Regions from separate parts of the Sphingomonas arabinosi genome, predicted to be linked through region 2. Evidence: predicted binding sites of a transcription regulator. Region 2 holds the regulator's gene; the other holds the start of a gene.
What was found. Region 2 encodes LexA, which represses DNA repair genes until DNA is damaged. Its sites were predicted from a motif close to GTTCCNCNCTTGTTCT; they were not measured.

Region 1 (7,638 bases), on a different contig from region 2:
CTCGATCCGCACCGGTGTGAGCCGGATATTCGGTCGTGTCCGCAGAGGCGGCATAGCCCGCGCGATCGGCGCCGGTACGATCCTTTTCGGCCTCGCGGGCTGCTTGATCGCACTAATCGGCATCACAGCCTTCACGGGCGCGCAATGATCGCCCTGTGTCTCATCGTGGGTGACAGCACCGGCGTCGGCACGGCTTCGGCTCTGGCGGCTCAGGGGGTCCGGTGCGAGATCCACGCCCGCGTAGGCGCTAGCTCGGCCGAGGTGGCGAAAACGTGGAAGGGCAGTCCTCCGGTCGCGCGCGCCCTGCTCGCGATCGGCTCGAACGATCCGACAAACCCCTCGCTGACGCGCAATCTCGTCTTTGTGCGTCAGCGCGTCACGGCTGCGCGCGTGACCTGGCTGTTGCCATACAACACGACTGCGGCGCGCGTGGTCGCGAGGGTCGCCACCACATTCGGGGATCAGATCGTGCCGCTATCGTTTCAGCCGTCGGCCGACCGCGTCCATCCGCGGAGCTATCGACCTGTTGCGGCCAGCCTCGGCTGGAAAGATGTTTCCGGATTCCGGCACGTCGTTTCCGCGCCACCCGCCATCGTCGCTCGACCGGCACTCCCGACTGAGCCCCGCCAGCGGGCGACAGTCATCCTTATGCAATGACCGGAAGGATGCCGACCTATGCCTTCGCCCGAAATACCGACACAGATTGCCGACGACCAATCATCAGAAAGCATTGCCGCTGCTTTCAGAGCGCAAGCATACGATCTCATGGACAGGTCACCGATCGCCGCAGCTCACCTCGTCCTCGCTGCCGCGACACTCGCCCCGGAATGTGACGACGAGCGAGACGTCGCCGACCAGTTCTCATTTGTCATCGCCGACTTCGCGATGGGGCTCGCAAGGATCCATCATCGCGCCCGCGCCCGCCTATAATCGAAGAGCGCCTTTCCTGGGCTCCACGAGCGCGTTGCGGTTGATCACCTCGATCGCGTCGCTGCTGAGGGTGGTCATTCGACGCGCATCAGCTGGGAGGGGTAGGGCGCCACGGCATCCTTCAGCTCATCCCAAGGCGCCGAGAGCCACCGATCGTAGTCCTCGTCGTGCAGGATCACGGGCATCGCCTTCGGGTGAATGGGAGCCACGACAGCGTTCGGCTCGGTGGTCAGGAAGCCATAAGCGTTGCCACGCTCGGTCGGCCGCCAGATGCCGGCGAAGGCGAAGATCGGCCGGCTAGGAACTTCGAACCAGTGAAGCGGCTTTTTCCCGTCCTCGCCCGGGGCCACTCCGTACTCCGAAAAGGCAGTCACCGGCACCAGGCAGCGCCGTGCCGGCGTCGTCAGCATGGACCGCCAGAAGCTTGAGCTGAGATTCCGCACGTTCGTGACGTATTTCGTCAGCTTGGCGGCCGGATCCCGCTTGCTCGGCACCTGGGTAGGGACGCCCCATTCCATGCGCTCAATCTTCCGATCGGCGCCGTCCTGGACCACCACTGCTCCGTAGAACGGCGTCTTCTTACCAGTCGGAAAGACGTCGCCGGCCGGAAACGTCTCGTCCGGCTCATAGGGCGGGCGGATGCCGAACGTCGCAGCCACCTCGGCCTGCTTCGCCGTCAGCCGATACCGATTGCACATCCGCGCCTCCCATCCGGCGCCGGCAGACTGGTCGCCAGCGCGCTTACCTCAGAGCTTGTCCTTGAAGCCCTTCGCAGCTGTGAAGGTGACCTTCTTGGAGGCTGCGATTGTGATCGCCTCCCCGTTCGATGGGTTTCGGCCCTGACGTTCCGGCCGGTCCTTCACCGTAAACTTCCCGAAGCCGTTGATCGAGACTTCCTCACCCTTCACCGCAGCGTCTGCAATCTGATCGAAAACAGCATTGATTGCCTTCTTCGCATCCGCCTCGCTCGAGCCGGTCGCACCCGCAACGCCTTTGGCCAATTCACCAATGTTCATGCTAGATCTTCTCCGTTGATTAAAACGGTGAGACCTTAGCCATCGCGAGCGATGATACAACGACCGTGCTGGACGAGGCGAATGCCGCAGCCGTCCGCTTGATGGTCGAGAGGCTGGCCGACCATGACGTGATCAAGGTGTTCAACCTGACCGGCGGGCTGGGACCTGTCGCAGATCTTGCTGCCGAGCAGATGAAAATACGGGAGCTGGATTACTGAACCCGCGCGATCCGTTCGCGTGTGACGCGCGGATCTTCGTACAAGTCGCGGACGGCGCGAACACGAAAGAGGTTCCACCAGCGCTGCCAACGATGCTCGGCCGCGTCGTGGAGCATGTGGCACCGCTGACATAGCGCCTTGAGGTTGGCAGGAGCGTTGTTGCCTGGGTCGTGGTCGAGATGGGCACATGCCAGGACTACGAAGGTCATCCGTACAGAGGCGAGGACGAAGCCCCCTTTGATCGCAATGCGCTTGCCTCGATCCGAGCGCCAACACCTCGATTCCGCATCCCACCACCGCCCGTCGCCGAGATGGGCCACACGGCGGAGATGCGGACGAGCACACCGCTCGCAGCGCGCGCCGGCACGCTCGAAACGAACCGATCGCGAGATCTGTTGCCAGTCGATCGGATAGAGCCAGCGGTTCTCAGGGCGGATCGGCATAGCGATTCTATGAGTCAGGCGCGCCCAGAACGGAAGCGCTTTTTCCGCTTTGTTTGCGGTCCGTTGCGCAGCCGTTCCGCCTGAATCGATGAACCGATTGAATGCGAGCTTGACCGATGAAGCCCGGTAACGGAACATAAAGGGAACGAGTAGAGTCTTAGAACATGATGTCCGCCGCCCTCGATTCCTTCGCGCCCAGCATAGCGCACCTGCGGACGATCGCCACGCCAGTGACGGAGTACCGGGTGCTGCCATTCGGCGTCGACGAGATCGACAGCAGGCTCGGAGCAGGGGGATTGCGCGCCGGTGCGCTTCACGAGGCAACCGCGCAGAGTGCGGCGCTGGTCGACGATGCGGCAACGACGCTGTTCCTTGCCGGGATCGCCGCCCGCGAGGCTGCGAACACCGGAGGTCCCGTTCTATGGGCGAGCTGCAGGGCCGACCTGTACGCTCCCGCCTTGGAGCAAGCCGGCCTCGCCTCTGCCAACGTCATCTACGCTCAGTCGCAGGACGATGCCGCGCTACTGGCCGTGATCGAGGATGCGGTCCGAGACGGCACACCTTCGGCCATCATTGCAGAAGCGAGCAAGGTAGCGATGGTCGCAACGCGTCGCTTGCAGCTGGTGGCAGCAGAAGCCGACATGCCGGTGCTACTTCTCCGCCGTCGCCGCGGCCGTGACCAGGATCCGTTTTCCGAGCCTTCCGCTGCCTGGACGCGCTGGCGGATCGGCTCCGCGCCTTCGGCGCGCTTGGACGTCGCGGGTGTGGGAAGAGCGCGGTGGTCGGTTGAACTCGCACGCCAGCGCGGTGGTGCATCCTTCTCCCTGATTGTGGAGGGCAGCGATGAGACGGGTCGTCTCGCTGTTCCTGCCGAACTTGGCCATCGAGCGGCTGAGACGGCTGGAACAGCCCGCTATGCGGCCGCCTGAGCGGCCCTCTTTGCAACTGCCGATAGACGACGACCCGGGTGCCTGTTCGGTGCCGCGGGGCGGCGGTTGGCGACCTGGTGCCAAGTGGGCGCGATCCAGCGCGCAGTCGCGCGAAGAAGTCGAGGCTCAGATCGCGTCACTGCCGGTCCACGCCCAGCCGCCCATGCGTGAGCTTGGCAGGAGATCCGAAGCGGCAAGCCACCCGTACAAGGCCCCGACGCTCGCTCCGCGGGTTATCGCGCCTGCCGCAGCTCCGGTCCAACACGCGCCGGTCGCGCTCGTCGGAAAGGTCGGTAGGCGGGAGGAGGTAGTCGCCGCCTGCACCGGCGCGCAGGCACTCGGCATCCACCCCGGCATGGCGGCGACCCATGCACGTGCGCTGGTGTCGGATCTCGACTTCCGTCCGGCAGAACCTGACGCTGACGCGGCGCTGCTCGACAGGCTGGCGTTGTTGGCGGTCAGGCGCTGGTCCCCGATCGCGGCCGTGACGCCGCCAGACGGCCTCTGGATCGATCTCGCCGGCTGCGACCACCTCCACGGCGGTGAGGAGCGGTTCTGCCGGCGTCTGGTTGCCTTCTGCCGTCGTGCAGGCTTCACCGCGCGCGTTGCCGTCGCAGACACCCCTGGCGCTGCCCATGCGCTGGCTCGCTTCGGCAAGGGTGACCTCATCCGCGTCGGACCTCACGGGACAGCGGACGCACTTGCTCCGCTGCCGCTCGCAGCATTGCGGCTCGCACCCACGGCGCTGGCCGCAGCGCGTAAGTTCGGCTTCGACCGGATCGCAGATCTGCTGCCGGTCGCGCGCGGGCCGTTAGCGCGTCGTCTTGGCCTGCCCGCAATCACCCGGCTCGATCAGGCACTAGGCGGCGTCCCAGAGCCGATCACGCCACGTGACGACCCGGAGGTGCCCGCAGCCGAGCGCCGGCTACTAGAGCCGATCGGGACCGCCGAGGCGATCGAGCAGGTCATGGGCGACCTGCTGCGCGATCTCGCCGTCGTCCTGCAGGCGAAAGGGCTAGGTGCTCGGTCTCTTCGCCTGACATGCTTGCGCGTCGACGGCACCGAGCAGCTCGTGGCAGTCGGCACCTCTCGGCCGACGCGCGAGGTCTCGCATCTGCTGCGGCTTCTGAAGCTGCGCATCGAGCGCATCGATCCAGGCATGGGCATCGAGCAATTCATGCTTGTTGCCCCGCATACCGAGCCACTCGACGCCGTCGATCTCGGTGCCGTCCTGGCAGGCGAAACGCTGGTGCGCGATCCGTCGCGGCTGGTCGACGTCATTGCCGGCCGCATTGGTGTACGCTCGGTCTTCCGCATCGCCCCGGTCGAAAGTCATGTGCCGGAGCGAGCCGTCGCCCACTCCGACCCGAATGAGGTTCCGGGAAACTGGCCCGCTTGGCAACGTCCGATCCGCCTTTTCGCGCATCCAGAGCCGCTGCACCGGGTGTTGGCACTGATGCCCGACCAGCCTCCACGCCGGTTCGAGTGGCGTGGCAAGACCTACAAGGTGGTTGCCGGTGACGGGCCTGAGCGCGTCCATGGCGAGTGGTGGCGCCGCGACGCGGAGGTGTGGGCCGTCCGGGACTACTACAGGGTCGAGGACGAGACTGGCGGCCGCTTCTGGGTGTTCCGCCGCGGAGACGGCTTCGAGGACGATACAGGCGATCTGTCCTGGTGGATGCACGGGGTCTTCGGGTGACCCACTATGTCGAGCTCCAGGTGCTCACCCACTTCTCGCTCCTGCGCGGGGCATCCAGTCCGGAGGAGCTGTTCGCGGCCGCGGCGTTGCTCGGCTATCCGGCGATCGGGGTCAGCGACATCGGCACCGTTGCCGGCGTCGTCCGGGCATGGGAGGCGCAGAAGGCGACCGGCGTCCGCTCAATCGCCGGCACTCGCGTTGATCTATCCTGCGGCCGTCGCCTGCTGCTCTACCCCACCAACCGGCCTGCGTGGTCGCGGATTACGCGTCTGCTGACGGTTGGTAAGACGCGGGCAGGGAAGGGCGGTTGCCTCCTTCACTGGCACGATCTCGAACCATGGTCCGAGGGCGTTGTCGCGATCCTGCTGCCTCACGAGGCGGACGAGGATAACCTTGCGGCGCTGAGGGACCTGAAGGCGGTCTACGGGCGGCGCGGCTACATGGCGCTGTTCCAGCGGCGCCGGCCGGGAGACGCGGTCCGGATCGATGCGCTTGCCCGCCAGGCGGGCGGTGCCGGCGTGCGCGCCGTCGTTACCGGCGATGTACTCTACCACGCGCCGGAAGCGCGGCTGCTGCAGGACGTGGTCACGGCGGTGCGCGAGAAATGCACCGTCGACGAGCTTGGCTATCGCCGCGAGGTGAACGCCGATCGCGCGCTGAAATCGCCCGACGAGATGGTCCGGCGCTTCCGCGCCTATCCCGACGCACTGCAGGCGAGCGTCGACATCTCGCGGATCTGCACCTTCGATCTTGGCGAGCTTCAGTATCAGTACCCGCATGAGAAGCTGATCGACGGGCTGACCGCGCACGAAGCGCTGCAGCGCTTGGCAGACGAGGCTGTCGACCGGATGTTCGATGGCAACGTGCCCCAGGCCTACACTGACCAGATCACGCATGAGATGCGGCTGATCGGCGAGCTTGGCTACGCGCCTTACTTCCTGACTGTCTACGCGATCGTCCGCGAAGCACGCCGGCGCAGTATCCTCTGTCAGGGCCGCGGCTCGGCCGCCAACTCCTGCGTCTGCTTTGTCCTCGGCGTCACCTCGATCGACCCGATTAAGCACGAACTGCTGTTCGAGCGCTTCGTGTCCGGGGAGCGTCGTGAGCCGCCCGATATCGACGTCGACTTCGAGCATGAGCGCCGGGAAGAGATCATCCAGTGGATCTACGAGACCTATGGGCGCAACCACTCCGCCCTGACAGCGGTGGTGCAGCGGTATCGCGCCCGGGGCGCAGTACGCGACGTGGGCAAGGCGCTTGGGCTGCCCGAGGACCTGACCTCCTCGCTTGCGGGCCTCGTCTGGGGCTGGTCAGCAGAAGGTGTCGGCGAGAAGCAGGTCGACGAGCTGAACCTCGACATAGGCGATCGCCGGCTGCGGCTGACACTGGAACTCGCCCGCAAGCTGATCGGCGTGCCGCGCCACATGTCGCAGCATCCTGGTGGCTTCGTTCTGACCCATGACCGCCTCGATGACCTAGTGCCGATCGAGCCCGCTGCGATGGAGGATCGGCAGATAATTGAGTGGGATAAGGACGACATCGACGCACTCAAATTCATGAAGGTGGACGTTCTCGGCTTGGGCATGCTTGGCTGCATGAACCGCGCCTTCAATATGCTCGAAGCGGACAAGGGGCTACGCGTCGGCTTGGCTGACCTGCAGGACGATGATCCCGACGTTTACGCCATGATCCAGAAGGCTGACACGCTCGGCACCTTCCAGATTGAAAGCCGCGCGCAGATGTCGATGCTGCCGCGCATGAAGCCTCGCCGCTTCTACGACCTTGTTATTCAGGTCGCGATCGTGCGGCCGGGCCCCATCCAGGGCGACATGGTCCATCCGTATCTGCGCAGGCGAGAGGGTCTGGAAAAGCCCGAGTACCCGCGGCCCGAGCTACGCGCCGTGCTGGAGAAGACACTCGGCGTGCCGCTCTTCCAGGAGCAGGCGATGAAAGTCGCGATCGTCGGTGCCGGCTTCACGCCTGCCGAGGCGGATCAGCTGCGGCGCGCCATGGCGACGTTCAAGTTCACTGGCGGTGTCTCGCACTTCTCGGAAAAGCTGGTCAACGGCATGGTCGAGCGCGGCTACCCGCGCGAGTTTGCCGAGCGAACCTTCCGCCAGCTCGAAGGCTTCGGATCATATGGCTTTCCAGAGAGCCACGCAGCGTCTTTCGCCAAGATCTCCTACGCATCCTCGTGGATGAAGCATCATCATCCAGACGTGTTCTGCGCTTCGTTGATGAACGCGCAGCCGATGGGCTTCTACGCGCCGGCTCAGATCGTCCGTGATGCCCGCGACCACGGCGTCGAGGTGCGACCGCCCTGCGTGAACGCGAGCCGTTGGGATTGCACCTTAGAGAAGACGGGCGGGCGCTACCTCGCTGTGCGGCTAGGCCTGCGGCAGA
Region 2 (7,638 bases):
AGGAACGACCCCGCCGATCCGCGACTGCCACGTGGCGAAATCGGGGCAGTCCGTCGCAACGTCATCGATCAGCGTAACATTCGCGCACCGCCGACTTGAGGGGGCAAGTTGCAGCGGCATGTTGCGCCCCGCCCCGCTTAGGCTATGGCGGCGCCATGATCCTCGTCGTCGACAATTACGACAGCTTCACCTGGAACCTCGTCCATTACCTGATGGAGCTGGGTGTCGAGGTGGAGGTCGTCCGCAACGATGCGATCTCCGCCGGGCAGGCTCTGTCGTCGGGCGCGGACGCGTTCCTCATTTCCCCCGGCCCCTGCACGCCGACCGAGGCGGGCGTCAGCCTCGACCTCGTCGCCGCCTGCGCGGATGCCGGCAAGCCGTTGCTCGGCGTCTGCCTCGGCCATCAGGCGATCGGCCAGCATTTCGGCGGCAAGGTCGAGCGCGGGGGGCTCATGCACGGCAAGACCTCGCCGGTTCTTCACGACGACACCGGGCTCTACGCCGGTTTGCCCTCCCCCTTCATCGCCACGCGCTATCACTCGCTGATCGTCAACGCGGTGCCGGAGACGCTGGTGGTGAACGCGACCGCAGAGGACGGCACGGTGATGGGCTTCCGCCACAAGACGCTGCCGATCCACGGCGTCCAGTTCCACCCCGAGAGCATCGCGACCGAACACGGCCACGAGATGCTCGCCAACTTCCTGAAGATGGCCGACATCCCCCACGTACTCCCCTCCCGCCTGCGGGAGGGGTCGGGGGAGGGCAGCGCCGCACGCACGACGTCTGCTGGAAAGAAAGCCCCTCCCCTGCCCCCTCCCGCAAGCGGAAGGGGAATATGAACCTCCCAGACCCGACCTCCCCCCTCTCGCGCGAATCCGCCCGAGAAGCGTTCGCCGACATACTCGACGCACGCGCCAGCGACGACGCGATCGCCACCTTCCTCACCGATCTCGCCACCCGCGGCGAAACCAGCATCGAGATCGCCGAAGCCGCGCGCGCACTCCGCAACCGGATGATACCGATCAACGCCCCCGCCGGCGCGATCGACGTCTGCGGCACCGGCGGCGACGGCCACCACACCTTGAACGTCTCGACCGCCGTCGCGCTAGTCGTCGCGGCGACCGGCGTCCCCGTCGCCAAGCACGGCAACCGCGCCGCCTCCAGCAAGGCCGGCGCCGCCGACACGCTCGAAGTCCTCGGCCTCGACATGGACCGCGCCGGCGCCACCGCGGAGGCGAGCCTCAACGAGATCGGCATCGCCTTCCTGTTCGCCGCCAATCATCACCCGGCGATGAAGCGCATCACCCCGATCCGCCAGCGCATCGGAAAGCGAACGATCTTCAACCTGATGGGCCCGCTCGCCAACCCGGCCGGCACCACCCGCCAGCTGATCGGCATCGCCCGCCCCGATTACGTCGCGCTCTACGCCGACGCGCTGGAGCAACTCGGCACCGAAGCCGCGCTCGTCGTCTCGGGCGAAGAGGGCCTCGACGAAATCTCGGGCGCCGGGCCCAGCATCGTCGCCTCGGTCGGCAGCGTCGCGCTTCCCCCCAGGATCACGCCCGAAGACGCCGGCCTCACCCGCCACGCCATCACCGACATCCGCGGCGGCGACGCGGCGCACAACGCCGACGCGCTCCGCCGCCTGCTCAAGGGCGAGGCGGGACCCTACCGCGACGCCGTCCTGCTCAACGCCGCCGCCGCCTTGATGGTCGCCGGCACCGTCCCCACTCTCGTCGAAGGCGCCGCGCAAGCCGCCGCCGCCCTCGACACCGGCAGCGCCGACGCGCTGCTCGCCCGCTGGATCGCCTACTGACATGACCATGCTCGACCGTATCCTCGAGACCAAGCGCGCCGAAGTCGCTGCGCGTAAAGCCACGACGTCGCTCGCCGATATCGACGCCGGCATCGCCCGCATGTCGAAACCACGCGGCTTCCGCGCCGCACTCGATGCGAAAAAGGGGGACGCCAAGACCGGCTACGCGCTGGTCGCCGAGGTCAAGAAGGCCAGCCCCTCGAAAGGCCTGATCCGAGCCGACTTCGACCCCGTCGCCCACGCCCGCGCCTATGAAGCCGGGGGCGCCGCGTGCCTGTCCGTGCTGACCGACGAAAAGTGGTTCCAGGGCTCCGACGCATACCTGACCGCCGCCCGAGACGCAGTCTCGATCCCGGTCCTGCGGAAGGATTTCATGGTCGACCCGTGGCAGTCGACCGAGGCACGCGCGATCGGCGCCGACTGCATCCTGATCATCGTCGCCGCGCTCGACGACATCCAGATGGCCGAGATCGAGGCCTCCGCGCTCGAATGCGGGATGGACGTGCTGGTCGAGGTCCATGACGCGCACGAGATGGAGCGCGCGCTGCGGCTCAAGTCGCGGCTGATCGGCGTCAACAACCGCGACCTGCGCGACTTCACCGTCGACTTCCAGCGCACCTACGACCTCGTCGGCAAAGCGCCCAAGGACTGCACCTTCGTCGCCGAGAGCGGCCTCACGACCCGCGCGGAACTCGACGCGATGGCCGAGCACGACATCCGCTGCTTCCTGATCGGCGAAGCGCTCATGCGCCAGGACGACGTCGAAGCCGCAACGCGCGCTCTCGTCGGATGACCGGCCTCACCCACATCGACGAAGCCGGCGCGGCTCGCATGGTCGACGTCGGCGGCAAGGCGGTCACCGCGCGCGAAGCCGTCGCCTCCGGCCGCATCACCATGTCCACCGAGGCCGCCGCGGCGATCGGCGCCGGCACCGCGAAAAAGGGCGACGTCCTGGCCGTCGCGCGCGTCGCCGGCATCATGGCCGCCAAGCGCACCAGCGACCTGATCCCGCTATGCCACCCGCTCCCGCTGACCAAGGTCGAGATCGACCTCGTCGTCGACGAAACCGGCGTAACCGCCACCGCCACCGCCTCGACCGAAGGCAAGACCGGCGTCGAAATGGAAGCGCTCACTGCCGCAACGGTCACGCTCCTCACGATTTACGACATGGCCAAGGCCATCGACAAAACAATGGTCCTCTCAGACATCCGCGTCCGAGCAAAGAGCGGCGGCAAATCCGGCAACTGGACCGCGTAAAAAAACCCTCTCCCTAGAGGGGAGAGGGAGAGACGCCGAAGGCGGCGAAGGGTGAGGGCAAGCCAAGCAAAGCGCGCTCGGCTAAAGCCCCTCAATCCCCATCCATAGACCAGTCGTGACTCTCCACGATGGTAGACTCCACCGGTCGCCCCGCCGCATCCAGCGAAGGGTCATACCGAAACCGCTGCTCGATCAGCCGGCACGTGAGATCATCCAGCACCCGGCTCCCGCTAGACCGCGTCACCCGGCACCGCGACACCCGCCCATTGGTCTGAACCAGATACCGCACGAACACCCGCCCCCGGATCCCCGTCTCGGCGGCCTCGCGCGGATAATCCGAGTCCCGCAACCGCCCGCTGCGCCACTCCGGTGGTGTTTCCTCACCCCCACCGCCGTCGCCATCGCCATACCCCCCGCTCCCGGTCCCATTACCGATCCCGCCACTCCCGGTCCCCGGCCCGCGAACGTTCGAAGCCCCCGAAGTCGCCTCCGCCCCCACCCCAGCCTTCTCCGCCACCACGACAGGCGGGGGCACGACGATCGGCACGATCGGCGGCGGCGCCACCACCTCGGTAGCCTTCGACTTCAGATTAGGCGGCGACGCAGCCCCCTCGGGCTTACGGCTAGGCGACGGCCGAGGCCTGACCTTCTCCTCGGGCGGCGGTGGCGGAGGCGGCGCAGCATCGAACACCTTCAACGCATCGGTAACCGCCGCCGGCATCGTCACCACCAGCCCCGACAGCAGCGCATAACCAAGCATCCCCGGCAGCAGCACCGCACCCACCGCCGCCCCGATCCTGTCTTTCGCCCGAGGCGTATAGCGTGTCATCATGCTGATCTGGTGTCTCTTTCCTCCAAACAAAGCCCCGCGCGCCATGAACGCGCGCTGGCCGAGCACCCAGAGGACCCGATCACGGACCAACCCACATCCGTCATCGCAGAAGAAGCGCGCCGCCCACCCAAATAAAATACCACCCCGGCGAAGGCCGGGGCCCAGTTGGGAAAGCCGAGGCAATAACGAGCGACGTCCGCCCAACACTTGTTCTCCCGCGAAGGCGGGGACCCAGACTGGACTCCCGCCTTCGCGGGAGAACAAGGAGGCGGTAACTAACGTATGATATCGATCGAGCCAGACTGCTCGCTCGCCGAGCCACCAACGCCCCTAGCGGGCCCGCACCCCACACCCGCTAACCCAACAACACCTGTCCTACACACCAGACCCATGGCAAAGCACGGAACATACCCACGCACCCTGCGCTTCCCCCATACGAAACCGCCCCAAGGCGCAAACCGCCAAACTGCTCCCAGCGTCTATACTTCCTATACTTCACTTTTCAGAAACGCCCGAAAACAGAGTCTTACGCATGACCCTAGTCCCCGTCGCCGAAGCCCAGACCCGCCTCTTCGCCATGGCCCCCCGCGTCGGCAGTGAGGCTGTGGCTTTACGCGAAGCCGCCGGCCGCTGGGCCGCAGAGGACATCCTCGCCCGCCGCACGCAGCCCGCCGCCGACCTCTCGGCGATGGACGGCTATGCGATCCGCTTCGAAGACCTCCCCGGCCCCTGGAAAGTCATCGGCGAAAGCGCCGCCGGCCGCCCCTTCACCGGCAAAGTCGCCCCTGGCCAGGCCACCCGCATCTTCACCGGCGCCGCGGTGCCCGACGGCGCCGACACCGTCATGGTCCAGGAAGAAGCCGAACGGGACGGCGCAACGCTGATCCTAGCCGGCGAAGGTCCGCCGACATTCGGCCGCAACACCCGCCGCAAAGGCCTCGACTTCTCGACCGGCACCCGCCTGATCGCCGCCGGCGACCGCCTCAGCCCCGCGCGCATCGCCGTCGCCGCGACCGGCGGCCACGGCAGCCTCACCGTCAACCGCCGCGTCCGCGTCGCCGTTGCCGCCACCGGCGACGAACTCGTCCCCCCCGGCTCGACGACCGACGGCGTCGCACTGCCCGAATCAAACGGCATCATGTTGGCGGCAATGCTCGCCGACATGCCCGTGGACATCGTCGACCTCGGCATCCTTCCCGACAATCTCGAAGTCCTGCGCGAGGCCTTTGCCAGCGTCCAGGCCGACCTGCTGGTCACCACAGGCGGCGCCTCGGTCGGCGACCACGACCTGGTCCGCCCCGCAATCGAGGCGGCCGGCGGCTCCATCGATTTCTGGCGGATCGCACTGCGCCCCGGCAAGCCGATGATGGCTGGCCGGATCGGCGAGATGATGGTGCTCGGTCTCCCCGGCAACCCGGTATCCGCGTTCGTCACCGCAACGCTGTTCGTGAAGCCGGTCGTCGCGCACATGGCCGGTGCGCGCGACCCGCTCCCCCAGTCGACCCACGCGCTGCTCGGCGAAGACCTCCCCGCCAACAATGCCCGCACCGACTATCTCCGCGCCGAACTGCGCGACGGCAAGGCCTATGCCTCGACGATCCAGGACAGCTCGATGCTCCTCACGCTCGCCCGCTCGACCTGCCTGATCGTCCGCGCCGGCAATGCGCCGGTGGCACGGACAGGCGAATCGGCGGAAATCCTCGTTATCGCGTGATACGGACGCTTGACGGCGTTAATTATGTTCCATAGAAGTTCCCAGTCTGTTCCGGACGGAGAACCGCCATGCTCACGCGCAAGCAGCACGAACTCGTCTGCTTCATCAACGATCGCCTCAACGAAACCGGCGTCTCGCCGTCGTTCGAGGAGATGAAGGATGCGCTCGACCTCAAGTCGAAGTCAGGCGTCCACCGTCTGATCAGCGCGCTCGAGGAGCGCAACTTCATCCGCCGCCTGCCGAACCGCGCGCGCGCGCTCGAAGTGCTGCGCATGCCGGAGCGTGCGGAGAAAAAGGCGCCGTCGAAGGCGTCGAACGTCAAGGCGGCCCCCACCGCCGCCACGCCACAACCGGCCAACGACGTCATCGAGATACCCCTCCATGGCCGCATCGCCGCCGGCGTCCCTATCGAGGCGTTCGAAGGCAGCACGATGCTAGCCGTCCCCGCCGCGCTGCTCGGCACCGGCGAACACTACGCGCTCGAAGTCTCCGGCGATTCGATGGTCGAAGCCGGCATCCTCGACGGTGACTACGCGCTGATCCGCCGCACCGAGACCGCCCGAGACGGCGAGATCGTGGTCGCGCTGATCGAAGACAGCGAAGCCACCCTGAAATACTTCCGCCGCGAAGGCGCCATGGTCCGCCTCGACCCGGCCAACCGCGCCTACGACCCCCAACGCTACGCCCCCGCGCAGGTTCGCGTCCAAGGCAAACTCTCCGGCATCCTCCGCCGCTACGACTGAACCGCTCCATCGCGGAGCCGAGCGTGCCGCGAACTGAACGAGCGCGCGGCACGCTCAAGAACAGGCGGATCGCGCCAGGAATGGCGATCGCCCGCATTCAGTATCGTTACGACCGTCCCCGTCCTCAAGGTCAGCGCGACCCCGCCCGTCCGTCGCAGAACGCGGCGATCCAGCTTCAGCCACCGAGGCACGCAACGTTTCGGCAGACCGCGTTCGCTGACCACGACGTCAGCGCTGCGACAGGCGGCGATCAGTTCGCCGATCGGCACCATATAAGCGCTGCGGGTCGCGAGGATCCGCCACATCCTTCCCCGAGCGGCGATATCGGTGACGCATAGATCATGACTACATCGAGCGTCGAGCTGATCCGCGAGCAACAGCGGCTCGCCATCCACCCCGCCATTCTCGGCGAGCATGTCCCGCGTATAGTCCCCAGCCCGATCACGCAGCATAGCCAACCCCGCCGCCGTCCGCACCGCAACATGGCGACCGTCACCCGTAACGAGAACGTCAGGCGCCGGCGTCGTCAGCGCCCAGATCGCTCCGGCCACCAGCGGCAGCAGTCCCAATCGCCGCAACCGCGTCCGCCACAATGCAATCCAAATCCCTCCAACGACCATCAGCGCAAACGCCGCCGTCGGCATCGCCGGCAAGGACCGCACCGAACCGGGGGCGCCAGCGACGATATGTGCAAGCCACAAAAGCACATCGAGCGAGCGCTGCACCAGCCACCAGATCGGCGCGCCCAAGCCGCCGGCGTCGAGCAGCAACGCGAGCGCTTCCAACGGCATCACGACGAATGTCGTCAACGGAATCGCGACGATGTTGGCGAACGCCCCGTACAGCCCGGCCTTGTGGAAATGATACACCGCGATCGGCATCAGCGCGAATTCGACCAGCAGCCCCGTCAGCAACAACGACGCGACGCCCCGCGCCAGCTTGCGCCCTCGCCCCTCGTCATGCGGCCCGAAGAACGCGCGGATCACCGGATGTTCGTGCAGCGCCATGATCGCGGTGATCGCCGCGAACGACAGTTGGAAGCTCGGCCCCGCCGCCGATTCGGGCAACACCAGCATGACGCACGCCGCCCCCGCCGCGACGAGCCGCAACGTCATCGCCTCGCGCCCCATCGCCAGCGCCGCCAGCACGAGCAGCGCCGCGACGCAGGACCGGATCGTCGGAACCTGGCTGCCAGTCAGCAACGTATAGCCGATAGCTGCCGCCGCACCCGCCAACGCGGCAATCACCGGCAGTCGCGCGTGCAAGGCCAGCCACG

Region 1: the regulator LexA is predicted to act here: its motif matches at 2,739-2,754, upstream of U1708_RS17555 (ImuA family protein).

Annotation. Positions count from the first base shown of each region.
Region 1 covers NZ_JAXOJN010000014.1:47,163-54,800, reverse strand. The annotation lists gene U1708_RS17590 (hypothetical protein) at 1-148, shown strand, start outside; gene U1708_RS17585 (hypothetical protein) at 145-657, shown strand; gene U1708_RS17580 (hypothetical protein) at 766-930, shown strand; gene U1708_RS17575 (SOS response-associated peptidase) at 1,005-1,628, opposite strand; gene U1708_RS17570 (HU family DNA-binding protein) at 1,677-1,946, opposite strand; gene U1708_RS17565 (hypothetical protein) at 2,012-2,164, shown strand; gene U1708_RS17560 (hypothetical protein) at 2,158-2,373, opposite strand; gene U1708_RS17555 (ImuA family protein) at 2,775-3,536, shown strand; gene U1708_RS17550 (Y-family DNA polymerase) at 3,451-5,235, shown strand; gene U1708_RS17545 (error-prone DNA polymerase) at 5,232-7,638, shown strand, end outside.
Region 2 covers NZ_JAXOJN010000002.1:538,174-545,811, forward strand. The annotation lists gene U1708_RS05315 (anthranilate synthase component II) at 156-839, shown strand; gene trpD (anthranilate phosphoribosyltransferase) at 836-1,816, shown strand; gene trpC (indole-3-glycerol phosphate synthase TrpC) at 1,818-2,609, shown strand; gene moaC (cyclic pyranopterin monophosphate synthase MoaC) at 2,606-3,073, shown strand; gene U1708_RS05335 (energy transducer TonB) at 3,165-3,905, opposite strand; gene U1708_RS05340 (molybdopterin molybdotransferase MoeA) at 4,438-5,619, shown strand; gene lexA (transcriptional repressor LexA) at 5,688-6,362, shown strand; gene U1708_RS05350 (ComEC/Rec2 family competence protein) at 6,353-7,638, opposite strand, start outside.